DNA from 2 places in the Staphylococcus delphini genome. Region 2 is predicted to be linked to the other one. Evidence: predicted binding sites of a transcription regulator. Region 2 holds the regulator's gene; the other holds the start of a gene.
What was found. The regulator LexA, encoded in region 2, represses DNA repair genes until DNA is damaged. The targets are predictions, from matches to a motif close to CGAACATATGTTCG.

Region 1 (16,248 bases), 520 kb from region 2:
CGATGGTATCTCCATCAACTACATTGACGCACTTTCCTTTGAATATATACAATTTATCTTCCATTTTATTTTCCTTTTCAATTAATTTATTTACTAATGATAAGACACATCAGTAACTTCTTTGTCTTCTCTAATTTGTTTAAATGTTGGAAAGCGTAAACTTAGTTTCCCGTCTTTATCACTTGACTCTTCAAAATAACCAACTTCAACAATCTTATTGACGATTAGTTCAGGCTCTTGCCAATACTTAATTCTTTCTTTTTCCGTAAACCCAGAACCTACTTGTAACTCATTCCCTTTATATTCAACAACGATACTTCCTAACTTACCACCACGAGTGTGTTCAACTACTCGTGACACTTTCAAATCAGCGTTATAAAAAGTTTTAAATTTTAGTAACGTCTTTGTTCGTGTAGTTGTATAGAAAGCATTAATATCATCTAGCATAGTCCCCTCATATCCTAATTCTTCCATTTTCTTTTGAACACGTTGAATCTCTGCTAGGTCATTTCCTTGATACAAGGACTTAACATTTGTGAAATACTTGCGTCCTTGTTTGTTTCCATTCGTATATGTATTAAGTAAGCCTGTAAGCTCAGCAAGTTGCTCACGTCGTTTAATGTATTTAAGTTTTGACTTACCGTCTTTAAATTCTTCTAATGGCATACAATCAAACATAATATATTGAATATCTGACTTAACACCATCTTTTCTTAATCGACTTGAAGTAACTTTGAATAGTTTGTCGCTACTTAAATCATTATCGTTAAATGCTAAAAGTTCACCATCAAACATCATTGGTTGCTTATGTTCCTCGTAGAACGCTTCTAGAGCTTTCTCAAAAGTAATCAAGCCCTTATACTCTTTACCGCTTCGTGCGAATAATTTCACTCCTTCTTCATCTACCAAGGCTACGCAACGATGCCCATCAATCTTTACACTTTGAGAATAAATTACGTTTGGTTTTAACTCTCCTTCAAATTTACTTCCTTTGCGCACGTCAAATTTAAAAATAAAGTTTTTACCAAACACTTTATTCAAAGTAATCTTACTTACACCAGCAGGATAATCTTTAATAATGATGCTTTTAACAAAATTAGCAACATCTTCTCCATATTCTTTTTTAAATGCTTGGATATACCCTTTTGCTAACGCAATGTCTTTGTCCTTACCAGAGTTGTTTCTCTTCAAGTAGTCCGTTAATACTTGCAAATTTGGAATATCGACCTCTACTGGATTAACTGGTTTGGCAATCTTTTTTGTGGACAGCCCAGTTGTGATTAAGTCGTCGTATAAGAATTTTAAAACATTTTGTAGTAATTCATCATTCTTGTTATTTCGTAAAATATTTTCTTTCACGATTCTACTAGAAGTTTTCTTCAAACTTTCAAGCACTTCGTACAATTTCTGAATCTCCATGATAACCTCCTTGTGCTACTAAGCACGCTTTTGTATTTACGGCATGTTTTTTTAATTCAGGAATAAGGCGATGAAGCTCACGTGATTTGTAATTATAAAATGACAATTGTTTCTTTGTTTCTTTACATTTTTTATCATTTAATTTATTCTCTAAAGCATTAATAGTTGAATCAACCGTTTGTAAGTATGGCTCTAATGCTTCGATAAACTTGTTGATTAATTCTAAATCTCCCTCATCTAAAGCCTTATATCCTAACTTTTCAATATCATCTACCAATGATTGTGTTTCTTTCACTTCATTATGTAATTTACTCATATGTTGCTCTCCTCTTTGTCTTATGTGTTTGTTTATATTTATATTATACCACATAACCATAAGGATAACCAATAAAATATTTTATTTTTGATTAACTAAAGTATCATTGCGCTTAACTTTGATTGCCGTGTTACCAGCCATAATTTCTTTCGCTTCCTCAGAAAAATGGTCAAACCAAGAGTTTAATTTCATAAACTTATTAACTCGATTCTTTTGCCGTTTTTTCAATTGGTTTAATTTCTTCTTTCCACCTAAATCGTTAAACGATTCTTTTGCTTCAAAGCATCTTTGCTTCCATGCTCGTCTTTCTTGTAAGACATTTTGTAATTCTTTGCATAGCACCCAAGCCTCATATGCATTAAAATTTCTTGTCTCAATATCATGGTACAATTCATTAACTTTTGCAGCTGACTCATTAATCATTTGTCTAGCATATGTAATTTCACTTTCTAATTCCTCCAAATACTGCTGTGTGTTGTTCACAATAATCGTCCCTCTCACTTTTATCCTCCTCTCTATTTCAAATAATTTATTTCTTTAATCATTATATGCTCTAATTTACAACAAGTCAAGAGAATATTTTAAATATATTCTCTTTCTAGTTTAAAAGTGACTTCGCCGTTCTTTCCTACATAATCAATTAGCTTTGTTGTCGTGGAAGTGTTTGAATCAGCATATCTCTTAGCGACAAATTGATTACCTCTTCTAAATCCACTAACAATTAATAAATTCCCTTTACCAAACCAACTATCCTCAACTATCTTGCCATTTCTTTTTACTGCCTTGTTGTAGTAAGAGAAATTTCCTTGATACTTAATTGGTACTACTGAACCATCGGTAGCAATAATTGTGACCATATTCTTTGTAGCGTTCTTAGAAATCACAACACCGGCAATTGAATCGATTTTGTACTTAGGGAACTCTCTTCCTTTAAACATAAATGTATCAACTATTTGGGGTTCTTCAGGCAATTCATTGTATCTGCTTAGGTTGTACATTTTACTGTCTACTTGAGATAGCTCGTGTTCATGGTAGTAGAACGACAATGTTTCCATTTCCCATTTTGAATAACTACCTAAAGCATATTTAATCCACTGCTTATTCAATTCATAACTCTGTACTTTCTTAAGTTGCTCATCAGACTTTAACCATTCTTTAAGGTCTTTAATCTTCTTATCGAACACTTTCTTGAACTGCTTCTCATCAACTTCATAATAGTTACTTGTAACATTTACGACACCTGTGTTACCAAACAATTTGTCGTACAATTCCATATCTTCAACTTTAAATATCTTAACATTATATTTACCTTGCTTCTCTTTTCTGACCACTTTGTTCTTAAATGATTCTCTAAATAGCACCATTTCTTCTTCTGGTCTACCTTCAAGAATACCGGACTCAATTAATGTCTTAATATTTTGCATAGTCAAAGTTTCAGGGACTTTAGTTATATGTTTGATAACTTCCATCATCGCTACTTTACGTGACTCGCAAATGTTATCTAACATGCCAGACTTAACCATATTAATTAATTGTGTGTTTGTAACCAGTTTATTGTCATATAGCTTAGTAAGTACATCTTCGATAGAGTTGTATGGTCTGTTTTCGATAATATGGTGCGTTGTCTTTGAGTTTAATGACTTAACAGGCTTAAGTCCATAAATGATTACATTGTGTTCAGCGTCAGGTGTAAACGCAAAATCAGACTTGTTAACATCAGGTAACTTAACTTCTACACCGAACTCTTTAATCTTACCAATACCATTAGCAATCTTTTCATGGTCTACGAGAAATTCACTATCTTCTGATGTAGCGCCACTGTCAACGTTTAAACACGCTGTTTGCCAATAGATTGGATTGTAGAACAAGTTGAGATGTAAATTCTGAATACCGATGATTGAGTACAGATTAGAGTGAATGGAACTGAATGCATAACTGAACATTGGTGTGAATTGAGTTTCCCATACATAATCAAGTAAGTTTTTGCTTGTTCCTTGTTTCTTACCTTTACGATAAAACAGCAATTTTATTTCATCTAAAGCCGCTCCTTTTGGCTTTGCAATAGCCTTTCTGAGCTTATTCTGCTCTTCTACAGTGAAGTTTGCGATTCTAGGGTCTCCAGATAGTCCCATAGCTTGTTCTTGCACAGGAGAGACTCCTAACGTATGTCCAATATGCTCTTCCATAACCTTAATTTCGCTATCTGTTAATCCCCACTCATTCATTTCATCATACCAAGTTTGAATGTTTTCTTTATGCTTAATGAAAATGTCCATTGGTGGTTCTTTACCTTCTTGTGACTGCAATCGCATTAATGAGTTAGCAGCACTGAATTGTTCAAAGTTTTCAGGCTTGATTCTCTTTAATGTTTCAATACCAATATTAGTGTTGAATTGGAATGTATCGTTTACTATCCCTCTTGAAGCTAATTCATAGTAACGTTTATCCTCATGATTAAGTACACGTGGGTGTAGATACTCGTTAAATGTATCTTTTAGACTTCCTTTTGATTCAATCACACCGTCTTTTTCCATCAATTCTAAGGTGCTTCTAATCCTATCCAAGTTATCAATCGATAATAAGTCAAACTTTACTAAACCCATGTACTCACTATCTTTAAGCGACCATTGAGTAATACTTGCTTCTCCTTTTGCCGCTTTCATCATTGCACTGTGTTTATGAATCTCATCATTAAAGATGATTACTCCACCAGCATGTTGTGATTTAGCAACGACAATACTTTCTAAACCTAAAGCTGTTTTCAATAATTCTGGATACTTTTCCATCTCATTAATAAATTGTTGTTGTTTCTTTCTACCTTTTTCTTCATTGCCATATAAACAGTCACTGAGTGTATACTGTTGTCCACGCTCAGTTGGAATCAAACTAGCAATATATTGGGCTTCTGTATCCTCGATTCCCAATCCTCTTGCTGCTATTTTAATACAAGATTTAGTACCAGCTGTTGTAAAAGTAGCAACATTTAGAACCTTATCTTCACCATATTTATTCTTTAATGCTCGAATAACTTCTTGTCTTCGTTTACTTTCTATGTCTACATCTACGTCCTTATACACCGTTAGTTTCCTAATACTTTAACACTGAATTAACAGTCGGAATAGACTATATCACCATACATATGTATGTAAATGCGCTTCCACCTGTGACAAAATCAGGCGTACTCCTTTACAGGATAGTCGTTGCACGTTCCTTTGAACTAAAGGCTTCGCACAGTATTACCAGCTATCTATTTTTATTAATAGACCTTAGGCTCTCTTAGTCAGCTGCTTCGTCTTTTAATTTATTTCCATTATCTCCTTGTAAGGCTTGAATGGTAGTCTTATTCAACTGATACTGTTAGCACTTAGAATAATTCTAAGCACACCGCTTTGTCTTGCGTTCACATTTAATCCCCAATAATTTAGGGAAATCTTGACGACTTTTATGCAAATGTCTGAAATGTGGCATATTTTTATGTTCTAATGGATTAACTTGAGTAATTCCAAGTAAGAACAATGATAAGAAACCACCAGATGACCCACGTCCACTGCCAACTAATGAACCAGAATATCCGTTACAAGTATCTTCTTCCCAAATTGTGTTGATTATATCACGCACAGTAATATAGTATGAGCTTACTGTTTGATTAATCTTATCTCCTACACCTAAAATCTCTTCCATTTCAACATCTAGCCTTGCTAATATTTGATGAAACTCTTCTTTAGTTATATCTTCTTTGTGTAGCTCCCTCAGATAACCTTCCTCTAACAAATGAAGCATATATCTTTCGTCTTTCTTATCAGAATACGCTAATCTTTCAAGACTCTTATATTTGTCATAAGCGGGCTGAAACAAGTGCTTTAACTCAAATTCAGGAATCTCGGCTCGTGGAATAATTGGTGAATGGGCTAAGTCATAATCCTCTGATTTATCGTATAATTCCGTTGTAGTTTCTAGCGCTTGTTTGACCACGTCTTCACCTAAATAGTAAGCCATTTGTTTATAAATATCGTCTACACTATGCATATATGTATACTTATAGAACTCTTCTACCTCACGCTCTTCATTTTTAGAGTTGAGAAATGCAGCATGAATTGTAGCATGAGACTTGTTGGCGTAATGTGTGTCACAAGCAACTATATATTTTAAATCAAATTCTTTAACAAACTCTAATAAGTTTTCATTAACATAACGTTGCACGGGTGTATCCGCTGGCTGTAATTCAATGTAAAAATCGTCTTTACCAAATGTATCAACACACCATTGAACTTCATTTTTAGCTTTGTTGTGTGCTTCTTGAATCTTTTCTTTATCAAAAGTTTGTTCCATAAGCATTTTTTCTTGTAAATATAAGCAGATTGGGCTTCCAAGACATGCGCTGCTTGCCATCAATGTTCCTTTATACTCATCTGACTGCGCTACTTCTCTTAAATATGCTTTTTCAGTTGGAACACGTTCCATAATAGAACTACTAAAAAACGAATTCTTCCACGCTTGTGAGCTTAATTTACTTAATGCTTCAAAACCTTTTCTATTCTTTGCAATTAAACAAAAATGTGGGAATTTTGTTTTTCCGCTTTCATAGTTGTCTCTAACCTCTTCCAAGCTATCAACGAGATAGATTTCATTGCCCAACAGCATTCTAAAATCTTCTCGTAATTCTCCACTAGCTTTCATCTCTTTCACTGTTTTAATCATATCGACAGCGCTAGAAAGTGATTCATGTTCAGTAATACTCATACCTTTATAACCATATTGTTTGGCTGTCTCGATTAATTGTCTTGGTGAAGTAATCGCATCTGTTAAACGCAAGTTAGAGTAATATGAATGGTTATGGTGTAGTACATATTCGTTTCTTTCTGCCATTTTATCACCTTAGAAATTTATTTTATTTCTTTTTGTTCTGTAATATTTAGCTTTTCGAGCCCTGTTTAGCTTCTTTTCTTCTGATTTCATCATCATCTCTCCTCCAAGATTTTATAGTCATATTCTCTGCTTTCTTTGCCGTCTGAAATATGCACTCTAGAAGTTGGGTCGTCTTCATCAACATGCTTTATTAGCGAATCGATTGTATCAAATGCAGGTACTTTTCTGTACCATTTTTTGTAAGTATATTTACCTTCAGATGATTTAATAATGTCTAATTTCCATTCCTCACGAAACACGTAGGTACCTTTAACCTCGATTGTAAATGATTCGGCTTCTTCAGTTGGTACAAAATAATAATCAATACTCAACTCACCATTTTCATCATCAAATAACGTAAGATAGTCTCCTTGTTCTGATTCTACTCGAAGCTCTTCTCCAAGCCACGATACAGATGACCTTACCTCTAACTTAATGCTATCTGATTTGTATTTATTTCTTAATTTTTCTTCAAACTCAACTACTTTATCTGCATATTTAACAAGCAATCTTTCCATAATTAATCCTCCAAAATTGTATAATCGAATTCTACCTCATTGTTGCTGTAAGTAACTTGCTTAGACAATGTGTCGTGCTCAATTACGTGTTCCACTAATGAATCAATATCAGTAAAACTATGAGTAGAAACATAATCACGCCAGTTTTTATAAGTAAAATCACCATTTTCTAGCTTTATAATTTCTAAATCCCAACTCTCACGATAAGTAGCCGTTTCATCAACAGTGATAGAAAATTCCTTATCATTTTTCATTGGCGCATAGTGGTATTTAACCTCTAACTCACCATCTTCATCATAAAACATAAAGAGATAGTCTCCTTGCTCACACTCCACACGTAACTCTTCTCCAAAATATGACGTGTAAGATTTTACCTTTAGCTCAATATCTTCTACTTTATACTTCTCTCTAATTATCTCTTCAAATTCAATTATTTTATCAGCGTGTTCCAATAGTAACCTTTTCATGTTATCTTCTCCTTTGAATTAAATTTCAATTTGTCTAATAATAGTATTTGTATTCTCATTCGGATAACCCAATGCATTACAATAATGCTTCGTGTCAGCAACCTTATACATTACTTGATGTTCATGTACGTGCCCGAAAAAGTTAATCGGCGCAATCAATTCACTAACCTCACATTTATATGAACCGATTGAACCATCACTTAGATTCTTTCTATGAGATGATGTTGTGATTAACGGATAATGTGAGAGAAATACATCTGGCTTTACTTTCTCACTTAAAATGTTCTCATAAATTACTTTGTCATAAGTGTTGTACAACTTGGGCTCTTCTGTAATGTACTTGCTATCATTCATGAATTCACGATAGAATCTAACTTCCTCTTCTGTTGTTGGTAGGCTAGTCATAGTAGCACCAGCAAATGTAACCCCTTTATACACTTCGGAATTATCACTATACATACTATTAAAGAAAGTCACATTGCCTAATTGTTTAACTAACTCTGATAATTCTTTAGCCCGCAATTTACTTTCATTTTTATATTTTTTCGTTTGTTGTTGAGATACTAAATAATAGTCATGATTACCACTCACAAAGAATACTTTATCAAATTGCTTAGAGAACTCCTCTAGCACCCACATTGTGATTCTATTGTAATGTGAAATATCTCCAGCAATAACTAACACTTCCTTGACTTTTAAATTACTTCTTTCAATTAAATTATTAATAAACTCTTTAACTTGTTTTTCGTGTTTGATTTGGTTGTTATTGTGTTTAACCCAATTATCAATATGTAAATCACTAATATATGAAATATTCATTTATCTAACTTTCTCCTTATAATTTTTGCAATTATTTTATCTTTAAAACCTAGAATTTATCACACGTCTAAGTTTTCTATAATTAAATTTAAACCGAACACTGACATGAGAAGCATGCCAGTAATAACAAAGCCCATAAACGATGTAGTTATCACATTAACTGTTACGGAGAGTGATAAGTATAAAAGAACAACTCCCAACCATAATTTTGCTTTCCTGTTTTCCATCTGATATTTCTCCTTTAATCAAAGACTTTTCACCTTTTTAAATTTAGTCTCAAGCTGTTCAATAGAATTCTCATCAACTTTAACTTTTCCATGATAATCTGTATACAAATACGTTTCTTTTCGTTTACCAGTCTTAGCGAAATAATCGTCTGAAAATTTGATAGTAAATACTCCAAAGCCTTTTAATGTAGTACCAGTCCCATAGTAATCATCGTCCAGTGCCACAGCTCTGAATAGTTCATTCATTCATAGTCCTCCCGTGTCTTATCTTCTTTTTCAATCATTTTCATTCTGTCATGCAACATTCTGAAAAATTGATACCTATATCTATCTGTTAAAGCGTATTTATCCATGCGTTCTTTCACTTCGTTGAGTAGCTGTTCCCACATTTTTTCATATTTCATTATTGCCTCTCCTTTCATAATTAAATTATTTAAACTTAGCTAATTGAGTTATATTTGCCCTAGTTCCGAACATTTCGCCTTTTTTATAAATATCATGCCGCTCCATTTTAAACCCATCATTTTTTAAATATTCAATTGCTTCTTCTTTCTCGACAAAGTAATAGTCGTCTAAAGAATAACTTTCATTATTTGGAAAATAACTCGTATATTCAATTATAAACATATTTTTCACCACTCGATTATTATTTTGAATGCTTGTGTTCAGGAAGTCTCGACTCTTCCTCTTACTGGAATTCAACTCCTACGCCTAATTTCACTATATCTGCTTTGTATCCTAAATATGCAAGCCCTGACATAAAACCATCAATTTTTTCTTCGATTTTATCGTGATAAGTATCTCCTTCAAGAATCACTTTGCCGTTGGTATCTCGTAAAGCAACATATTCGTCCCCCGCTTCCACCATTTCTGTGCGTAAAAAATATAATTTTTCCATTCAATACCTCTCCTTTGTTATAAATTAATTTATCTCGAAAACCAATACTGTTTTGCACTTTTTGGAATCAACCCAATATCTTCGTCTGCTAAAATAATCATATAATCATTACTTTCCGCCCATGTTTCTATTTTACTTATAACTTCTTCTGTAGTCATTACCGCTAATTCTGATGCTTCAACTTCTCCTTGATTTAACAAAAATTCTCTAGCTTGCTTTTCTTGCGACCGCACACAAAATGTCATATTAATTTAACTCCTTTTCTACATATATCTTGTTATCAATCACTCTACAGCAAAATTAAACTCTTCTTTGTTTTTCACATTAGCACTTCCGTATTTAGCTCATACACCTTGATGAAAGCATATCCATCTTTTTGAATATCGAGACTGAAATCTTCCCGTAACTTAATAGAATGATTACTTGTGGCAGGAAACACTAAATTTTTATACATCTTGAAATCATCAAATAATCTATTATATTTATATTCTCTACCTCCCATATTGAACGCTTTGTAGCTTTCAATTTCTTTAATCGCTTTAGCTATGTTTGTATACACATAATTACTCTCCAATTCAATATGGTCTTCATAATATTCCCCATTGTAATAACATGGTTGATATACTTTCATTTAAAACATCTCCTTTAATAGTTCTACGTTTGCACTTTACTTTTTACAATCTTTCAATAAGCACATACTCTAAGAAATATGCGGGATTACCAGTTTTCTTATTTACTTCTTCAACTTTACTCATTGCTTCTTCTTTAACATCATAAATTCCAATCATGTTACTATCACCGTTGTACCCCATTATTTCCCACAGACGTACATACTATCGGTCAAGTCGATATTATAATTTCGACCGTTTTGCGAAACTTCCATAAAAATTATCCTCCGCACGTATTATTTCAAAACATTCAATTCTTATCTAATAAATATCTCGTTATCAATCTTTCTATAGCAAAATCAAACTCTTCTTCATTCTTTACGCCAACTCTTTCATATTTAGTTTTTATAGTCACATAATCGCTAAAATACATTTGAGATATTTCAAAAATCTCGAATGTGTCTTTATATCTCAAAGCCAATACAAAAACGCTTCCATCATCGGTTGCAAAACTATTAGAAATTTTTACTTCAACTTCTTTGTTGTCAATATAAATTATTTTATTTTTATTGTTTATAAATTTTAAATATACATCAGTAATTATATCCATATTTCCACCAACTAAATCTCAACATAAGGTGTCAACATTTTAATTGTGGCTACTATCTTATCTACATCGTCACCAATAATGTACTGGTCATCTTCGTAATGTTTAAATCCTTCTTTTAACAAGTAGTACTCTGCTTCGTCGAAACTACGAAAAAATGAACCATCTGTCATATTATCTTTCTCACCGCCCCAGTCGTAAATTCTATATTCTACAATATAAACTCGCATAATATTCTCTCCTTTTGATTTTGGTTATCATATCACTTCATAACTATATATTAAATTATTAAAATCGTCAACACTATATAGCTCATTAATCAGTTTCTTCACTCCTGCTTCATCTGAAATATAAGCACTGACAAAATCTTTTGAATATTCTTCCTTATATCTTTCTCTAGAAAATAGTACAAAACACTTTAGCTCATCATTTGAGTTATTTGCTGAATATCTTATATTTCTAATGCATTTTTCTATTACTGCATATTTTTGTGTTTCGTCATTATAATAATTACCCCACTTTTTCATATAATAATTATTACTCTCGAGTTCCTCCATAGCGTCAACGTCTGAATCGAAAAGTACAGAAGATAAATACTTGTTTCTAGTGTCATAATAATTTACCACACACAGACTCATTTTTAAGTCTCCTTTTTCATTTATTTTTAATATCGCTTAAATTTTATAACTATTTTTTACATTTTACCATTTCTCTGTTTGCAAACTAATCTATTATAAATTTTCTATTCATGTTATATATTTAATTTATCTTTTTAAATAACTTGGTACTGTTACATGCTGTGGGTAAAAGACTATACCATCATAGTATCACTACTCTGTTAAATAACTTGGTACTGTTACTAGAAGATTACTACATGTACCGAATTTATAGTATCACTACTCTGTTAAATAACTTGGTACTGTTACCTCTAACCAATCTAACGTCAAACATTGGCGAGTAGTCTAACTCGGTATTTGTGAGCTAGATTTCAAACTGATTATTCAGTTTACCTTTCGAGTGTATTTCGTTTTATATATCGTTAAAAATTATGTATTTACCTTGTTAAAACGACACTTTCTCGATTTTGTGACATGATACTGCCACGATGCTATGACGTTTAGCACCTTGCGATATTTAATTTATTAATTTATTTTCAATACTTAATTTTTTGTGCCTTACATTGCGCTTTTATTTCTTTTTCAACATTGAGCATTGAAAGGTTTCTTGCGGCATTTAAATCAGCGTTAGTTTTATGCCCACAATTCACACATTCAAACTTCTCTTGACTTTTTCGGCTCTCTTTATCGATATAACCGCATTTATTACATCTTTGAGAGGTAAATTTAGGAGAAACTTTTTTCACCTCAATACCTACTGCTATTGCTTTATTCTCAATTTTTTCTTGTAAATCAAAATAACTCCAACGCTTCAGAAATGTGTCGTTTTTCGAGATACCTTTCAATTCTTCCATTTGAATAATTGAGCAATTATTTTTCAATGCGGTATCAACAATAAATTTAGCATAACGATGATTTGTTAGTTTTCTAAAATTGCTGACTTTCTCTCTAAGTTTTTCTAACGGCTTTAGTTTCGTTGCTCTGCCATGTCCGCTTCTGTTGCTAGAGTGATATTTCAACTGATTTCTCATGCCGTTCCTTCTAGCTTCAACGCCATTTCTAAACTGCTCAATTTCTCCACCATTTATATATTCAGACACTGGTGATTCACTAACAGCCATATATGCCGCTTTTGATACTCCTAAGTCAACACCTAATACTTTATTCGGAATCAAATCGTTATCGTCTTTTACTTTATGTCTATAAGCAATGATTAAATAGTTAGTTAATTTATTTCCTTTCTTTTTAACGTGAATATGACTATCTCTTAAATCATATTCACCACTTGTTAATCTGTCTAATATAACTTTTTCCTGTCCTTTAGAGCTAAGTAAAAATTTGATTCTTGTACCATTCTTCCCTTTTCTGCCAAGCTCTTTCGCTTTTTCAGGACTTAGCAAAGTCAACTCAGCATAATATTTCCCACTTTCTTTTGTGATAAAAATCATTCTTGAAGTTATAGGGACTGGTTGATTTCTTTTGAAAGTAATGTTGCTTGCGTTCCCATTTAATATTTTTTTCATGTTATATTTTACAACCTTTTCACCCTCACGAGCCATTAAATTGAAATATTCTCTGTATAAATCTCCTTTATTTAATTCTTTATCTTCTCTTGCGCATTCGCTGTTATAGGCTGAAAATGTCTTACCATATCTCGTTTTAAAATACTTATCATATGTTCCTTTACCATGAATGTTTTCATATTCTAATTTCTCAATTACGTTCATGTAAGTTCTAGTAGCTGCTTTATTTTTAACTCTAAAGCAAGCGTAGTCTAAATCTCTTAACACTTTACCAGCAAAATCCCAATCTCCTTCATCAACACCTACTGGTTTAATTAGCTTAATCCCGTACGATTGCACGACATATTTTTCTTTTTCACTTTCCATTCGTTTCACCTCATTTAATTTTTTTTCTTTGTTACACTTAATACTATACAACCTCATTTTCTATATGTCAACAATATTCATTAATTTATTTTTAATCTTTTCATAATCTGTATAATCACCGCCCAAATAAAAAGGTGCGCTTAAAAAATAAACACATCTTACTAATATATAAAACATATTCTCTTGCCCAACAAGAACAAATGTTCTACAATGTGTGTGTGAGGTGACAGAATGATTGATAAAAACTTACCTGAAGAATATCAACATATAACTGATTATCGTAAAATACCACGACATTTACTTAACCCAAGAATACCCAAAGGACGTGGCTCTGTGAAGTGGCAACCATTTAAAACTATTCCTGAACAATATGAAATGATAAAGCAATATGAAGAAAATCAAAACAAAATAGATATGCCACTACTTTCTGAAGAACAAATACAAGATGTAAACCAAAAACTTCAATATGTTGTGTATAATAATAGTTATATAACAGTAGAATACTGGAAGAATGGTTATATGCACTCAGTTAAGGGTTACATTAAAACTATTGATGAGCTAAATCAAAAGGTTCAATTAACCAATGAACGTTCTACCGATTCTATTTGGTTACCGTTTGATTGTTTATATGATATAAAAATTTAAATAATAGGAGATGTTGTTTATTGTCTAATTTTACTTTCCCCGACCCATTTAGAAAGAACATGGAAATTTTTCAAAGAATGAGTAGAGCCGTCTCAAGGACAAATGCATTGAGACCACAAATTAGATTGGCTCAAATGTATAACAAGGAAGTTTTACCTGAACTCAACAGTACGCTTGAAATTAGCCGACAATTAAATAAAATTTACAGAGATTTTTATTTTCAGTTAAATAAGCCGATATTAGAGTTGGCAGCACAACTTTCTAAGATACAAACTCCACAGATACTTAGCGTTCCTCCTCAAGTTAAACTTCCCGTCTTAAACATTTCTACTGGTGAGAAGATATTAAGAGAAATTGAAAATGATGATTCAATAATTGAAGAAGCTGTTTCAAACATAGAGAAAATAGAAAAACAAGATTTTAGTTTACAACAGTCGTTTTTCACTTTTCAGCTCCTCGACCAGCTACTCGATACTCTGAATACTGGGAGAGTAAAATACCCAAAAACGACTTATGTTATTAACGACTTCAGCAAATCTATTAGTGATTTTTACGAACAAATGATTTATGAATATTTATTTAGTAAAATATTCGGGTCGCTCCCAACCGGTCTCGTAGAGCAAATGCCATTAATTTTCATAAACATACTTATTGGCTTGATTGTTTGCATCGGTTGCCAGAAATTATCAAAATAAAAAGAGATAGCTCAACACTATCTCTTCCTTTTCTACATTCTATTCTTAGCATACTCACTATAATTTCGTGTCTTATCCTTGGGATATTTAATCTGACAACCAAATAAGAATAATAAAGCGAACACTGGCGATAAGAATACAAATAACTCAATGTTAAACAAGATACGAATAACATTAATCAACGCATCTACAAGCAATACTCCTACAACCAATAATCCTGACAATACAATCAATAAAATTAACTTTTTATACCAAACTTCATAATTCATAATATCTGCAATTTTCTTTGTTAGTTCTTTCATTTCTTTTTCCTCCATGAATTTAGTTTCTTTTTAGTTTTTTAATCTCTTTTTGGTGTAATTCAAACATATCGTCTGTTTCAGCATCTTCAAGCAAAGGTAAGACCACATCATGAGCATAAGTATTTAAATTATCTGCTGTTTCTAATTTACTTACTGTTAGATTTATTTTGTTTTCATGGGTAACGGCTATATCGTCCATTTTCATAGCAATCCACTCGAACGGTATAATCAAAGCATTAACGATGTTGCTCAGCCCTTGCAATATATAACTTGGAGTTTTACTAATAAAGGTAGTAATTTTTCTCAAACGTCTTTCTCTTAAAGATTCCTTTAATAATTTTTGCAGCTCTTTGTTGTATTCATTTGCTATTTTAATTTGTTCTGAGTTTAAAAAATTGTCATTACCATGAACTATATACTCTCCCAAAGCACCATATATCAGTCGTCTATTTCTTTTCATATAATTCACCTTCCTGTTATTTTGTTTTCATATCACATACTTATGCTAATCTCGTCCTTTCTGGCATCGTAAAAGTAATGTCTAGATTTTACAGTTAGATTTTTAACCTTATTATCTTCAAAATACCAGCTAATCTGGTATACATAGAGTTTTTCTATTTTCACATGATATATACGGGCAACTTCTAGATTCCCATTTACATCGCCTAAGATTTCAATTATCCAGTCGCCTTGTACGATTACTGCTTTTGTATAGTGGTACTCCGAAACTATGGCTGTTTTATGTATTCTTTCACTTTGACTTATATTAATGAAATTTGGTTGTTTAAAATCGTGACAGCTTACATCATGTTCCTCTTTATTAGCAAGTTTTAATTTAACTCTTTTTTCTAAAGGTGTTCTTAAAAATACTTCTTCATCGATTCCTTTTACAATTGCGACAACTTTCTTCATTCTCTTTCTGTCTACCACAATTGGTTTTACAAGCAAGATTAATGCACCAAAAAAGCAATTGTGAGTAAAGAAGCCTCTATTGTGTTCATTGTTTACCCCCCCCATTTTAGCTCGTTCCATAGCGCTAAGTCTTAATCTCTCCACGACAAATATAGTTCATCTTCGTATATTTCTACTTCAAAACCTTTAAGTTTCAGCGCACTTTCTATAACACTATTTCTAAATTCATATTTATTTATACGATAGAGTGTTCTATCAAATCCTTTTATAGCGTCCTCTCTAGCGGCACGTAATAAATCTCTCAATAACAACTTTTCTTCCGTAGAAAAAACGTATTCTTCAATACTTTCAAATGTCAGTTCTTTAAGGTCTTTAGCATCAGTTTTTGAAATTTCAGTCAAATC
Region 2 (16,248 bases):
CATAAGTGTAGTGATCAACAACGTCGATATCTTTGTTGAATTTAGCAGCTAAATGTTTTTCAGCCATTGCCATACCAACTGACATTGCAAAACCTTGTCCAAGTGGTCCAGTCGTAATTTCTACGCCTTGTGTATGGTGATATTCTGGGTGTCCTGGTGTTTTAGAATCCCATTGTCTAAACTGTTTTAACTCATCAAGTTCAAGTGAACCAGACACATGTAATAAACTATAAAGTAATGCTGATCCGTGACCTGCTGATAAAATAAAGCGATCTCTGTTGAAATATTCATGTGAATTTGGATTAAAGTTTAAATGGCGTGTCCATAAAGTATATGCCATTGGTGCTGCCCCCATTGGTAAACCAGGGTGACCTGAATTCGCTTTCTCAATAGCATCAATACTTAATCCACGTATTGTATTTATAGCTAAGCTATCATTTCGTTGACTCATTTGAAAATCCTTCCTTTCTCATTCCATATCATAATTACATTATAACCGAAACAGTGTCCGAAGCCTAATAAATGGCACCGCGTTATCCATTTTATTCAAAAATACTAACTACGCAATTGATTTTGCTTTTGAACTTCTTTTAATTTTTCAGGCGTTACATCGTTGCCATCTGGATCTATCACTTTTGTGTTTTCGATTTGGCTTTTAAAACTGCTTCTAAATACTTCTAGATACTCACTTCTTAATTGAGATTGTTCTTTTGCTTCCGTTTCAGTAAGGCCTTCACTTTTTTTCTTATTTGCGAGTTCATTAATTCGATTTAACTTTTCTTTACTAAGCATATGAGCTCTCCTCCGTGATTTTCTTTACAAAAATATAACAGAAAAATGTTATAAAACCAAACGCTTGAACTCGGTACGAAAGTAAGCGCTGTCATTGTTTGAGCGTTATTCAGAACTAATACTTTTTTCTCATATAGTATTTCATTTCCTCCACTAAAAAGACCCTTTCGTATTTTTAAAGAATTTACACATATTAAAGAAGAAACTAGAAAAAGACCATAGAGAAGATAACCTGAACCTTTTTCTCTCTATGGTCTTTGTGTGGCTTATTTAATGACTCAGCGTCACGGCTACAACGGACTGTTCGTTGGTATGATTGCGCTGCTGTTCGTATTTTTGATGTTGTTCTGTTTGTGTCGTTTTAAGTTGATGATCTGTCATTTCGTACGTTTGTTCTGTTTTGCTTGCATCAGTGGCGAGTAAAAAGAATGATAAAAATAAAATTAAAGAAATGATAAACACTGATAAGAACAAGTAAACCTCTGAACTTTTAATGTGAAGCATCTTCGTCACTCCTCGAACGTTTGTTTGTATTAATAATCTAACAGAACGAATGTTCTATGTCAACACCAAAACGAACAAACGTTTGTTAATGTTCGTGTGGTATGTTATAATATCAACAAATAGTACTGAGAAGGAGTGTGGAAAATGAGAGAATTAACAAAAAGACAAAGTGAAATATTTGAATTTATTAAACATGTCGTGCAATCAAAAGGATATCCACCAAGTGTTCGTGAAATTGGTGAGGCTGTGGGGTTAGCTTCAAGTTCGACTGTACATGGGCATTTGTCAAGATTAGAAGAAAAAGGTTATATTCGACGAGACCCTACGAAACCGCGCGCTATAGAGATTGTGAATGAATTGATGGGCGAACCTGTGAATATGGAAGAAACAATCTATGTGCCTGTCATCGGTAAAGTTACAGCAGGAACACCTATTTCTGCTATTGAAAATGTTGAAGAGTATTATCCGTTACCTGAACATTTTACATCGACACATAACGGCCAGATTTTTATCCTTAACGTTGTGGGAGATAGTATGATTGAAGCTGGTATTCTAGACGGAGATAAAGTCATTGTAAGAAGTCAATCGATTGCTGAAAATGGTGACATCATTGTTGCAATGACTGAGGAAGATGAGGCTACTGTAAAACGTTTCTACAAAGAAAAAAATCGTTATCGTTTACAACCAGAAAATAGTAGTTTAGAACCTATTTATCTAGAACAAGTTACAGTATTAGGTAAAGTCATTGGCTTGTTTAGAGAAATGTAATCTTGCGTAAACCACTCCTTCAAAAAACGGACCTTACAACTGATATGTAAGGTCCGCTCTTTCTAATTTTTATTCAGAATTTTTTTCACTTGTATTAAAATATCATCTGTTGTTTTCTTTTTATTCACAGTATTTTGCTTTGAATGGTTCTGCTTTGATGTCATTTAAATCACTTCCATGATTGCTATTCCCCAAAATTACCATTCAAAACATTATCCTATATAATTTTCAGTCCAATACGGCTGGCGTTTCTCATTAAAGTCAACACCTATACCGATTGTTTTGACATTTTCATTCAAAATATTTTTACGATGGCCACTTGAATTCATTAAGCCATGATGCGCAAAAATCGCACTCGTTTGACCATATGCCAAGTTTTCTGCCGCTGTCTGATATTGATGGCCGTCTTTTTCCATACGATCAAATGGTGATTCACCTTTAAGATTTGTATGGTCAAAATATTGATTTTCAGCCATGTCAGTACTATGTTTACGCGCAGTGCCAGCTAATTTGTTCGAATAGCTCAGGGGTTGCAAGCCTTTTTGAACTCTCTCAGCATTTAATAAATAATAATCTTCTTTCTCAAAACTTTCTTGTAAATATTTTGATGGGGCTGCATATTGACTGTTCAATCTATTTTCCATTTGATGACTGATTTGCATCAATCCTGTTAATTGATTATTTTCATGTTGATCATAAAAGGCAGTCGTATAAATTCCGTCTTTATCAAATATATCGTATTCATCGTTATCATTTTCATAAATGGTGCGACCTTTTTGAATCCCTTTAATTGGTTGGCCAAGTTCTTTACGTACCGCTTTTTGAGCCGTTCCGTATTTGACACCACTTTTCGATGTAATCATATTTTGATTTGTATATAAACCATGCACCTTATTGTCAATATAGCTGACCATCACAAAGTTGCTAAAATCTTGATGATAAACTTCCCATTTTGTTCCGTATTCATTACCAATTTCTGACTCAGGTTGACCTAACTTTTGTTCGACTTCTTCGCGACTCATATTCATTTGTATATTTCTAATTGCAAATTTTTGTTCATTCGGTTTTTTGAGTGTTGTTTCGTTCGTTTTACCTTCTACAAGTTGATCGATTTGTTGGGTAATCGGTGTCGCAATTTTAGAAAATGTTTCAATCGGCTGAATGGGTACGAGTAATAAGAGAATAATTCCGACACCAATCATTGAAAGAAATTTTTTGATAATGAACAGCTCCTTTTAGTCACGGTCTCCGTTAAATATAGAATTGCGTACAATAACATAATCTACTTTTCTCAATGCATCAACATCTTTGCCGCCCGCATATGAAATCGAGCTTTGCAAATCTTCCTGCATCTCTACAAGTGTATCTTGCAGTGAGCCTTTATGCTCTACAAACATCTTTTTGCCTTCAACATTTTTACGTTCGCCTTTTTGATATTCTGATGCACTACCAAAGTACTCTTTGTATTTTTTACCTTCTATTTCAACTGTTTCCCCCGGTGATTCCTCGTGAGCCGCAAAGAGGGAGCCAATCATGACCATCGATGCACCAAAGCGCACTGATTTTGCAATATCGCCATGTGTACGAATACCACCGTCTGCAATAATAGGTTTACGGGCAGCTTTACTACAATGATTGACTGCAGCTAATTGCCATCCACCTGTCCCAAATCCAGTTTTAATTTTTGTAATACAAACACGCCCCGGACCAATGCCGACTTTCGTTGCATCAGCGCCCGCGTTTTCAAGTTCTCTGACGCCTTCTGGTGTACCGACGTTACCTGCAATGACAAACGCTTTAGGTAAATGTTCCTTAATATATTGAATCATGTCAATCACTTGATCTGAATGCCCATGCGCAATATCAATTGTAATATATTCTGGTGTAAGATTCTCAGCTTTCAATGCATCAATAAATTCAAATTCACCAGGTTTCACACCTACAGAAATTGAAGCATATAACCCTTTACTTTGCATCTTTTTAACAAATGGTAAACGCGCTGCTTCATCAAATCGGTGCATAATATAGAAGTAATCATTTTGCGCAAACCATTCAGCCAAAGGTTCATTCATCACTGTTTGCATATTGGCTGGCACAACTGGTAATTTAAAACGTTTCGGTCCAAATTGAACTGATGTATCGATTTCTGAACGACTTTTTACAATACTTTTATTCGGGATGAGTTGGATATCTTCATAGTCAAAAATTCTCATAAAAAAAGCCCCTTTATCTTTTTATTCCTTTGATAATATACTATCTTTAAGGAACAAAGTAAAATAAAGAGGAAATCGCTTTACCAACTTGATTTTTTAACGCCAGGAATTTGACCTTTATGTGCATGTTCTCTAAATGCAATACGAGACATTTCAAATTTACGTAACACACCACGAGGTCGACCTGTCACTTTACATCTGCGTGTTAAACGTGTTGGCGAAGAATCTCTTGGTAATTTTCTTAATGCTTCATAGTCACCTTTTGCTTTTAATTCTCTACGTAATTCAGCATATTTTGCGACTAATGCTTCTCTTTTTTGCTCTTTGACAATTTTCGACTTTTTAGCCATATATATGAACACTCCTTACAAATCGTAATCATTACGTTTTACATATTAGCACATGTCTCTTCTTCTTGGCAAGACTTTAATTGATGAAAATAAAAAAGAGTTGGCAAAACGCCTGGCTCGTGCTAAAATAATAAATCGTAATAGTTTCAATTTGAAAAGGAGGGACTAGTCATGCGCGTAAATGTAACATTAGCATGTACTGAATGTGGTGACCGTAACTACATCACAACTAAAAACAAACGAACTAATCCTGAGCGTATTGAAATGATGAAGTATTGCCCAAGATTAAACAAACACACTCTACACAGAGAAACAAAATAATCATAGTGAACGATCACTGTCATTGATTGTGCGACGCTTATCACGCAAGTGCATCAATGCGTTAGCGAGCGCGTCACCTTGCTTATAATTAAAATACGACATAAGTCAAATGATTTCGAACATCATTTGACTTTTTTATTTGCCTTATCATCTTACAACTTTTCTACATATTGACCACAAAACTGCTTACACACTTTGTATCACGACGAATTTCTCCACCGTATTTTCTATTTTTCACACCCTATAATATTTCACAAAATATTTTATCGCTTTAAAGTCACAAATTTTTATTGAAACTCATCTCCTTAACAAGTAAAATATATAGAAAGCTAATTGTTGAGGAGAAGATATGTATGGAAGAAAAAAAATTAAGTAGAGGCCTCCAATCAAGGCATATTACAATGATTGCCATTGGAGGCGCGATTGGTACAGGGCTCTTTGTCGCAACTGGCGGCGTAATCGCTCAAGCTGGTCCAGGTGGTGCGATACTCGCCTATCTAGTCATCGGGGTGATGTTATACTTTTTAATGTCATCGATAGGAGAAATGGCCACTTTTTACCCTGTGTCTGGGGCATTTAGCAGTTATGCCAATCGTTTTGTAGACCCATCTTTAGGTTTTACGATGGGCTGGTTATACTGGACAATTTGGTCGCTAGTCACAAGTGTTGATATTATCGTTGCATCGAGTGTCATTAACTATTGGGATGCATTTCATTTCTTCTCACCGCTTGTATGGAGTTTAATCTTTATAGTCTTATTATTTTTAGTGAACATCTTTACCGTTAAAGCGTTTGGTGAAGCTGAATTTTGGCTTTCTTTAATTAAAGTGGTCACAATCATTATTTTCATCGTCTTAGGCATTTTAATGATTTTCGGTATTTTAGGAGGCCATTATTACGGTTTCGAGCACTTTACAACGGGTGAAGCCCCATTTGTTGGTGGTGTTTCAGGATTCTTAAGCGTCTTATTAATCGCAGGATTTTCCGTTGGTGGAACTGAGGTCGTTGCAGTAACAGCAGGTGAATCAGATAATCCAAAAACGTCTATGCCACGTGCGATCAAGCAAGTTTTCTGGCGTATTTTATTATTCTATGTATTGTCAATCGCGGTGATTTCTGCCATTTTATCCTATGCAGATCCAACATTACTCAATCAAAGTGGTTCAATCGCTCAAAGTCCATTTACGATTGTTTTTGATAGAGTCGGTATTGCTTTTGCAGCTTCTGTCATCAACGCAGTAATTTTAACATCATTACTTTCAGCTGCAAATTCAGGTGTTTTTACAACAAGTCGTATGTTGTTCTCATTAAGTCAAGACGGACAAGCACCGAAATTTTTAGGTCACATTCATTCACGTTCACAATTGCCATTACGCGCTTTATACACAACATTTATTTTCATTGCAGCCGTCACGATTTATGCAAACTTTAATCCACAAAGTGTCATGGGCTTACTCAATATTATTGGTGCCCTCGTAACATTTGTTTGGGCTTCAAGTATTATTGCTCAAATCAGATTACGACGTGCGATTAAAAAGCAAAATAAAGATATCAATCAATTGTTACCTTATCAGGCGCCGTTTTACCCTGTTGGACCTATTATCGTTATCGCAACGTTGTTATTCTTAATTTTCGGTAGTTCAGCTGAAGCATTTGTTCATTTTGATTTAGCGAAATTAGCACAAAACTTTTTACCTATTTTCATTTTATTACTCGTCTATATCATTCATAAGTTGATTCACAAAACACGCATCATTCCACTTGAAGAAATTGATTTAAGTGAACATGAATCTTATCGAGAGTAGACTCAAATCAAGGAGCCTTCCGTGTAGGGCTCTTTTTTTCGTCTTCCTTACTTCCATCACAATAACACCGTGTTTGAAAGTATGAATTTCAATAAAAAACTTGTCTATTCCATTTCCTACATATTGTGATTTCATGTATAATTAAATTAATAAATTGTAAAGGTGGGCACGTGATGATAGGACAAACAAACCTTTTCGATGATGTTTTAAAAACTGAAGAACGCTTTGTCATTGTGGTACAAGTTTTAGAAGAGAAAAACGGGAAGTTGTTGAAACGGACGTTAAGAGAGTATAGTAGTTTAACGCACGAACAAATGGAAAGTTTATTTCAACACTTAAAAGAGTTGTATTTGGAGACCGATTTTGAAGCGTCTCAATCGGCATTTGCCATCACCGTGTACACAAATTTAGATTATGCTGCAGATCAAGTGTATGCGCATATTAAACGTCATCGTGGCAAACATGAATGGACGCATACCGCGAAATAGTGAATCTTTTGAAGCGCTCTGTTAAGGAGTGCTTCATTTTTTACTGCCCAACATAATTAAATGACCCTTTCACCTACACGGCATTAGCGCAAACGAAAAGCAAGGTCGACATCGCTCATTGTTCAGCGAACCTCCCCCGCTTTCATAGCTTGGTTTATGACAATATTTGATCTAATGCGTACGGAATACCATCTTTATCGTGACTTTTTGTGACCATATCCGCATAAGATTTCACTTCATCTGACGCATTGTCCATCGCAACGGCTTTTCCGACCACTTTAAACATTTCAATATCATTTGCACTGTCACCGAATGCGACCATTTGATTCACATCTAAATCTAAACGTTCAGCTAATTTTTGAATCGCTTCTCCTTTAGAGACACCTTTACTCATAAATTCAAGGAAAAATGGCTTGCTCGTTGTCATATCAACCTCGTTATCAAATTCGCCATTCATATTTTTAATCAATTCTGCAATATGATCTTCATAGTCGACACCCATCACTTTAGGCACAGCGTCTTGAATATAGTCTTTAATATCGTCCACTTTTTTCATAGGCAGTCCTGTCAACTCTGATTCGATATTCATATATTCATGTTCGCCTTCATAAATAATCGTATCGTCATGGTAAGTTAATACGAAAAGTTCATGTTCACGGCAAAAGTCTACAATTTTATCGAATTCTGCTTTTTCAATGACTATTTTCGAAACGACTTTTTCACTAGAAAGTTCAATCGTTTGAGCCCCATTGTAACTCATAATATAACTTCCAAATTCATCCATCTTTAAAGCCTTTGCAGTCGGTAACATCCCCGCTGTTGGACGACCTGAGGCGAGTGCGATTTTTACGCCATTTTTTTGAAGTAATAATAAATATGCTGTTGTTTTATCAGAGACACGGTTTTCGGACGTCATTAGCGTGTCATCCATGTCCATAACGACTAAATCTGGTTTCATCTCCAAAACTCCTTTCAATTTGATTTTATCTTACACTAAACTGCAGTAAATTCAAAATGATAGAAGCTTAAACCAAAGCGCGCACATCAAGCTTTTGAACCGCATCTCCTTCAATCCTAATGTCTGTCAAAAAAGACTAGGAAACAATGAAAGTCCCCCAGTCTTTTCGCATGTTATCAATCACTTAAAAATGATGTGTCACTTTCGATACGACACCTGATGTATTGACAGTGGCAAGTTCAGAATGACAATCATCAACATGTTGGCGCAAAGCACGCACGAGTGGCCCACTGTTTTCTTTTTTAATCATTGTTAAAATTGTTGGACCCGCACCGGAAATCACAGTCGCATATGCGCCATGTTCGTGTGCAATGCGTTTTACCGCTTCAAAATCACGAATTAAATGTTGACGATACGGCTCGTGCAATCCATCTTGTTCCATCATTTGTCCAGCGAGTTCATAATGATGTTGAATGAAAGCACTGATCATCGTATTACTAATAGCACTATATTTAACTGCATCTTGATGTGTAATACTGTCAGGTAGAACTTTGCGTGCTTCCACCGTTTCAAGCTCGTACTCGGGTATGGAAATAATAAAGTCAACATCCGGCACTTCGATATGCGCAATACTTGTCACTTTTGTTTCAGCATTATGATAGCCGACAACCAAGCCACCATAAATCGTTGGTGCGACATTATCTGGATGCCCTTCAATTTGTGTCGCCAATTGCAATAATTCGTACTGCGATAACTCAATATCTCCAAAGTAATTAGCGATAAATAAAGCCCCCACTAATGCTGAAGCAGATGAACCTAAACCACGTGCTAATGGAATATCACTGTACATATTAATTTCAAGCGCCGGTAGAGACACGTCATATTGAGTAGCGACTTGTTGCGCAATTTTGTAAATGTAATGTGTTTCGTCTTCAGGCAAGCCAACGAGATGTGGACCATTGTGAATAAAACACCATTGATCGCCCTTAATAATATGGGCGTCAATACGTAAAAATTTATTCAGCGCCATACCAATGGAATCAAATCCACAGCCTAAGTTCGCTGTTGAAGCCGGAATCTCTAAATGTAGTTGTTTTTTTATCATTTTAACGCGTCCTTAATGTATTGAACGATACTTTCTTTATGATTTGGTAATGCTTGAATAGGATTTTCTAATAAACCAATCGCCGTATCTGGATCTTTCAAACCATTTCCCGTTAAAACTGCAACTACTTTTTTACCTTGAGGCAATTTTCCTTGGCGATGTAATTTGATCAATCCGGCAATCGATGCGTTACTTGCAGGTTCGCTAAAAATGCCCTCTTTAGCAGTCATCAGTTGATACGCTTCTAAAATTTCTTCATCTGTGACTGCTTCAATTAAACCGTCAGATTCTTCAATCGCTTGAACTGCTTGCTTCCAACTTGCAGGATTACCGATACGAATCGCTGTGGCAATTGTTTCAGGGTTTTTAACGACTTGGTTGTTAACGATAGGTGCTGCACCAGCCGCTTGGAATCCAAACATATGTGGTAAGCCTGTTTGATATTTTTCTTCATACGTTTTAAAGCCTTTCCAATATGCCGTAATATTTCCGGCGTTACCTACAGGGATAGCTAAAATATCTGGTGCTTGGTCATCTAACTGCTCAACAATTTCAAAAGCACTCGTTTTTTGACCTTCAATACGATACGGGTTGACTGAGTTAACTAATTCGATTTCTCCATCTTCAGCAACTTCTTTAACGATTTCTAGTGCCTCGTCAAAGTTCCCTTCAATAGAGACGATTTCAGCACCATACATGACAGCTTGCGATAACTTTCCTAGTGCAATCTTACCTTCAGGAATGACGACAATCGCTTTCAAACCTGCACGCGCCGCATATGCCGCAGCAGAAGCCGATGTATTCCCTGTTGAGGCACAGATAACCATTTTCTTACCTTGCTCTTTCGCTTTTGTGACTGCCATGACCATGCCTCGATCTTTGAATGAACCAGTTGGATTGGCCCCTTCATATTTAACATAAAGTTCAATGCCTAACATCTCTGAAATCGTGTCACAATAAATGAGGGGTGTGTGCCCTTCATTTAACGTCACTTTCGGAGTATTTTCATCTACTGGTAGAAATGCTTTGTATTCTTCAACAAGACCTTTCCATAATTTCATACGTATCAAACTCCTTCAACTGGATAAATTTTTTCAACTTGATAATCAGCTTCTTGTTCAACATAAGATGTCGGATCAGTGTCAATTCCAACAACAATGCCTGCAAATGTTGTCGATGAGAGTTCAATCACTTGAAGCGATTTATGGAAAGGTAAATGACTTTTTATAGTGGATTCCACTTGTTTGAGTGAAACTTCAGGCGTATTCACTACAAAATAATAACTTTCCTTTTCTTTTAATGTCACTGTTTCACCGTCGTCCATCATTTCTTTCGTTGCTTCCGTTTTTAATTCAAAATGCGGTGGTAATGTGTGTAAGTTCGATTCGAATTGTAATGCAACATTGAGTAAGTCACTCACAACTGCTGAACCTGTAGCTAAACTTCCAGCGCCTTTACCGTAAAACATCGTCTCACCGACTGCATCACCTATGACGTAAATCGCGTTGTACTCATTCTCGACAGCTGCGAGTTGGTGTGCATGTGCAATAAGCGTTGGACGAACGGACGCATCAATTTTGCCTTGCGCATATGAGCCTTTACCGATAAGTTTAATTTTGTAGCCTAACGCTTTTGCCGCATCGATATCTTGCGGTGTCACACTACTGATACCTTCTGTTTTAACGTCATTTAACGTAATGACCTGATTAAATGATAAATAAGATGTGATAACGACTTTACGTGCTGCGTCAATACCTTCTACGTCATCAGTTGGGTCTGCCTCAGCGAAGCCTAAATCTTGTGCTTCTTGTAATGCTGTTTCATAAGGTGCGCCGTCCTCTGTCATCTTTGTCAAAATAAAATTGGAAGTACCATTAAAGATTCCCATAAATTTACTAATGTTATTCGCATTTAAACCGTTGTTAATGGCATTGACAATTGGGATACCCCCTGCAACACTTGCTTCATATTTGAGTGCGACACCGTTTGCTTCAGCTAAATCTTCTAAGACACGAAGGTGCACCGCTAATAAGTCTTTATTGGCAGTAATCACGTGTTTCTTTTGACTTAATGCTGCTTTTAACCAGTCTACAGTCGGCTCAATACCACCCATCACCTCAATGATAATATCCACATCGTCATCATTTAAAATATCATTCACATCTTCTGTCAAATGATAACGTGAAATGTTCAGCGGTCGCTTTTTGGATTTATCTCGAACCAAAATATGCTTAATCTGAATATCTTTTTGAATTGTTTCTTTAATTTGCTGGTGGTTCTCTTCAATAATCTTAACGACTCCTGAACCGACAGTCCCTAATCCTAATAATGCAACATTAAGTTGTTTCATTTATCTTCCCTCCGAATCAAATCTGATGAAATTACTCATGTTCTATTGAAATATATGTAAATATGGTTTAGTATAAATTCATTCACAAAGTTTGTAAAGTTCTAAAAATTTAGAAAAGATAGTTCTATTTTACCATTAGTATTGGTTAATTTGAATAGGTATCTCATTTTATAGAAAGGTTGTCTAAGGTTATGAAAGTATCAAAATTTGGAGGCAGTTCAGTCGCATCAGCTGAACAAATTAAAAAAGTATTAAATATCGTAAATAGTGATTCTGAAAGACGTATTATTATCGTATCCGCACCAGGAAAACGATATAGCGATGATGTCAAGACAACTGATCTACTCATTAGGTTGTATGAAAAAGTGATTAACCAACTCGATTATACACATAAAAAACAAGAGATTCTTAATCGCTTCAAAGATATTATTGATGAATTACCATTAGAAACAGATATTCTCACTGAGATTGATCGTACACTCGAATTACACATTGCCACTTTAAAAGATACACCTGAACGCTTGCTCGATGCCTTAAAATCATCAGGTGAAAACTTTAATGCACAAATCATTGCTGCATACAATAACGAACAAGGTGTCCCGACGATATACTTATCACCACAAGAAGCGGGCATCATTGTAACGGATGATCCAGGCAACGCACAAATTTTAGAATCGAGTTACGATAAAATTAAAGAAATTAGAAATACAGATAAAAAAATTATTATTCCTGGCTTTTTCGGCTATTCAGAAACGGAGCATATTGTGACATTCCCACGAGGCGGCTCTGATATTACAGGTGCAATTGTCGCAAGAGGTGTCAAAGCGGATTTATATGAAAACTTTACGGATGTATCAGGTATTTTCCGTGCCAATCCAACAGTCATTAAACATCCTGAAGTCATTCATGAAATTACATATCGCGAAATGCGTGAGTTGTCATATGCTGGCTTTGGTGTGTTTCATGACGAGGCTTTACAACCGCTTTATCGCTATCGTATCCCTGTAGTCATTAAAAATACGAATCGTCCGAGTGATAAAGGGACATATATTGTGCACGACCGTGAGATCAACCATGACAAAGTCGTTTCAGGTATTAGTTGTGACAAAGGTTTTACAAGTATTAACATTAAAAAGTATTTGATGAATAGACAAGTCGGTTTTACAGTTAAAATTTTAGAAATATTGGCAAAATATAACATTTCATTTGATCATATGCCATCTGGAATTGACAACATTAGTATTATTATGCGTTCGAATCAGCTTGCTGGCAAAGAACAAAAAGTTTTAGAGGAAATTCGCCATTATTGTCAAATTGACGAATTGAATGTTGAACATGACTTAGCCATATTAATGATTGTCGGTGAAGGTATGAGTTCTACAGTCGGTACCGCCAATAAAATTACCGACGCTTTAGCACAAGCCAATATCAACTTAAAAATGATCAACCAAGGCTCTTCAGAAATTTCGATGATGTTCGGGATTTCAACAAAAGATGCCGAAGCTGCTGTAAAAGCCTGTTATGAACATTGTTACAAACGTTAAAATATAAAAGAGTACTTAGCGTAGAATGATCATCACATTCACGTTAAGTACTTCTTTCTGAAATGACGCGTTTTAATAAATCTTCCCCGACTGCCACTTTCAACGTTACAAATTGAAAGTAACTCATTTTATCAATTAAATGCCGATAAAACGGTACTTTTTTATCATTAAAAGGTTCATGTAACAAATACATGAGCACGATTTCAGGTTTAATATAGTCGACTTTCCATTTAGGCGAATGATAGTAAATATACTTTTCAGGAATTCTAACATTATGATTGAGTCGAAATAGCCAATGCTCATTATCTACATCATAAATAATAATGTTCATCAACAATTCATTTTGATCATACACTTCTACAGAGGACATTTGGTGGAGTTGCACATCATCACATGGCAGTGGCTCTCCCTTTTTATTAATACCTTTAATCGTAAAAAACTTTGGAATCACACGTAAAATTTTCGATAGCTCATTTCGCTTAACACAAATCTCAACTTTTTCATCAAAGTAAAGTTGATCCGTTAAAAATAAATGCGTTGCCATCTCACCATGAAATTTAAACGCATGCGGTTCATTATCAATTAACGTATACACTAAATATTCCATTCGTTCTTTTTTTGACGTATTCATGTGATTTCACCCCCTCAGAAAACGCTTACAATTGTATTTTATTATACTAGATTAATTGTGTTTTATCAATGAATTACCAACATTTAACGCAAATGAATTCAACTTAAAATATAATATCACTTTATTTTAATAAACACACTTATATATAATGATTAAAAACCCGAATTTACCAACATCTTTATTACCTATATGACAAAAAGGTTTTTAGTTTCGACAAATTTAATAACAAAAATCATTAATATTCACACTTTTACGTTGAATTATATCTAATTTCATTGTAAGCTATTAAAAATATCACTCCTACATTCGAATTATAACTATTTTACTTTAAAAATAATTGAATTCCTATTTAATAACAGTTAAAATTTTACATGTGTGGATGTGATATTTTATGCACTTTTAAATGCCATATGCTGTTTTTTTGAATTACTTTAAGAATATTCTTTTAAAAGTATAATTTTTTTAATATAATATAACTTAGAGTAATAGGAAAGTTGATAAAGGAGTGAAATTATGAACAACCATTTTGATATGGAGACAGAAGCTATCTTCTTTTACGAATCAAATAGAAAGAAAATTATCAGTGAACTTAAGAAACAACATGGCCTAAAACTGAATGACATTTTGTTTTTATATCACCTGAAAACGACAAATAGTCGTCGTATTTCATTACACAAAGTCAAACAATCAATTGATTTTAGTTTAATGGAGATACATAAATCGTTAACGGCCTTAACAGAAAAAAATATCATTGGTAAAGAACGTTCTACAGAAGATGAACGGAAAGTCTTCATTACAATTGATGATGCACAAGCAGAAAATATGCAACAACTGCTTGATAACTTCAATCAAATTCAAAAAGACATTTTACAATAATTCCTCATATCTTTGAACCGATATCACTTTAAGGGCTAGTGTCATCATTATTTTATTTAAATTTGTCATTATTAATTTTAGGCGTTTCATGTCAATGATAGCTTTATGCGATGCGTCTAAAACTTAATGGTCACCTCAATTTAAATTGACTACTGATCTAAGTCCAATTGAATTTATCGAGCGCATTACAAAGCGGATTGAGCATCATGTTGTCACTATCTTGTCCCAACATGATGCTCTTAAGTTTAAGGCTAAAATGAATTTTGGGGCAACACGAGCGATGCGTAAACAGGCTAGCAAAAGATAGCGCACTGAAGTTGTTTTGCCGAACATCCTGCTTTTGTGAGATGATTCATTGATGATCACTGCAATTATGTATGTCAAGCGGTTTTAGTCTTTTGACACTAGCATAGCAGTAAACTTACTTAAAACAGTAATCAAATAATGATGAACTACAGTCATGAAAGTATCATTGAAATATTCTACACAAAGTCCGGTCTGTAACACGTGCTATTTTTCTGATGTTACAGGCGGACTTGAAACCTTCTTCTACAGTCAAAACACGCCATCCCTTGACCTTGACTTCCCATTAAATGACCTTTCTAATGAAACGTTCCTGAAACAAAACACCCATTTAAAATGCACAAAGTTAGACATTCATGCTTAATTAACATATGATAAAGATTAACTTAACATCCTTTCATCTGTTGACGGCTGAGTCGAAACATGCCGTTTGCGTGAAATACTATAGGAAGGAGGATACATAGCATGTCATTGTTATTATGGTTTTTAGTTTGCATACTTTTTATTTTAGTCTTACTCGCTTTGTTGCGTTTAAAATTTTATCAGCATCAATTAGATGTTGAGGCGTATACTAAAAAGCAACTTTTGAACAAAATTTCAATTTTAAAACAAGAACGTTATCCATTTAAGGGACGTGCAAACACAACAACGTATCACCTTAATTTGAGAAACACGAAACAGCTTTTAAATCAATTGTTGGAAAATTTCAAAAGTGAAGACAAGATAACGGATTTTCGCATTATGACAACGAGTCAAATAGCGCCTAAAAATCCGCTGTTTTCATTAGTATCAGAGTTTGATTTTATTGTGGTAACCAACGTTGGAATGATCATGATAAATATTAAATCATTAAAATCAAAAACGTTTTATCATTTTGAAGGAAAAGCGCCAACAACAGATGAACATGATTTAAACCAAATTGTTGGACACTATATCGCCAACCAATATCATCAACAATTTCAATCTGCTTTAAAAACATCCTATACGTTTAATGAAGTCATCACAGAAAATAAAGTCACGTATGAATTTCATGAGTATGATCCTTATCAATTGGCTGAAAAAGCGTCGCAAAACATTCAAGACACTGTTGAAGCCCTCGTTGAAGTACCTGTGTCTACAATCGGCATTATCTATTGTGTGGATCAACTTGGCGAACGTATAGAGGGGGACACAAAATCGTACAGCCGTATTTATACTAGTGAAAATGAAAAAGACCTTCAATTTGCAATACAACAACTTG

Region 1: a site for LexA is predicted at 13,484-13,497, ahead of EL101_RS05330 (YolD-like family protein). Genes of this name have one in related genera too.

Annotation. Positions count from the first base shown of each region.
Region 1 covers NZ_LR134263.1:1,140,490-1,156,737, reverse strand. The annotation lists gene EL101_RS05420 (thermonuclease family protein) at 1-64, opposite strand, end outside; gene EL101_RS05415 (ATP-dependent DNA ligase) at 94-1,419, opposite strand; gene EL101_RS05410 (hypothetical protein) at 1,388-1,735, opposite strand; gene EL101_RS05405 (hypothetical protein) at 1,817-2,236, opposite strand; gene EL101_RS05400 (helix-hairpin-helix domain-containing protein) at 2,317-4,812, opposite strand; gene EL101_RS05395 (PHP domain-containing protein) at 5,111-6,601, opposite strand; gene EL101_RS05390 (hypothetical protein) at 6,694-7,158, opposite strand; gene EL101_RS05385 (hypothetical protein) at 7,161-7,625, opposite strand; gene EL101_RS05380 (metallophosphoesterase family protein) at 7,644-8,444, opposite strand; gene EL101_RS05375 (hypothetical protein) at 8,690-8,917, opposite strand; gene EL101_RS13240 (hypothetical protein) at 8,914-9,075, opposite strand; gene EL101_RS05370 (hypothetical protein) at 9,101-9,298, opposite strand; gene EL101_RS05365 (hypothetical protein) at 9,360-9,569, opposite strand; gene EL101_RS05360 (hypothetical protein) at 9,599-9,814, opposite strand; gene EL101_RS05355 (hypothetical protein) at 9,889-10,200, opposite strand; gene EL101_RS05350 (hypothetical protein) at 10,488-10,787, opposite strand; gene EL101_RS05345 (hypothetical protein) at 10,799-11,014, opposite strand; gene EL101_RS05340 (hypothetical protein) at 11,042-11,422, opposite strand; gene EL101_RS05335 (RNA-guided endonuclease InsQ/TnpB family protein) at 11,938-13,290, opposite strand; gene EL101_RS05330 (YolD-like family protein) at 13,522-13,935, shown strand; gene EL101_RS05325 (hypothetical protein) at 13,956-14,630, shown strand; gene EL101_RS05320 (hypothetical protein) at 14,663-14,932, opposite strand; gene EL101_RS05315 (hypothetical protein) at 14,952-15,392, opposite strand; gene EL101_RS05310 (hypothetical protein) at 15,425-15,964, opposite strand; gene EL101_RS05305 (hypothetical protein) at 15,976-16,248, opposite strand, start outside.
Region 2 covers NZ_LR134263.1:1,657,336-1,673,583, forward strand. The annotation lists gene tkt (transketolase) at 1-451, opposite strand, end outside; gene EL101_RS07865 (DUF896 domain-containing protein) at 556-792, opposite strand; gene sosA (DNA damage-induced cell division inhibitor SosA) at 1,063-1,296, opposite strand; gene lexA (transcriptional repressor LexA) at 1,441-2,064, shown strand; gene EL101_RS07880 (CAP domain-containing protein) at 2,277-3,266, opposite strand; gene guaC (GMP reductase) at 3,300-4,277, opposite strand; gene rpsN (30S ribosomal protein S14) at 4,358-4,627, opposite strand; gene rpmG (50S ribosomal protein L33) at 4,799-4,948, shown strand; gene EL101_RS07900 (amino acid permease) at 5,302-6,753, shown strand; gene EL101_RS07905 (hypothetical protein) at 6,927-7,241, shown strand; gene EL101_RS07910 (Cof-type HAD-IIB family hydrolase) at 7,396-8,199, opposite strand; gene thrB (homoserine kinase) at 8,384-9,301, opposite strand; gene thrC (threonine synthase) at 9,301-10,365, opposite strand; gene EL101_RS07925 (homoserine dehydrogenase) at 10,371-11,654, opposite strand; gene EL101_RS07930 (aspartate kinase) at 11,846-13,198, shown strand; gene EL101_RS07935 (hypothetical protein) at 13,242-13,829, opposite strand; gene EL101_RS07940 (transcriptional regulator, SarA/Rot family) at 14,343-14,705, shown strand; gene EL101_RS07945 (hypothetical protein) at 15,474-16,248, shown strand, end outside.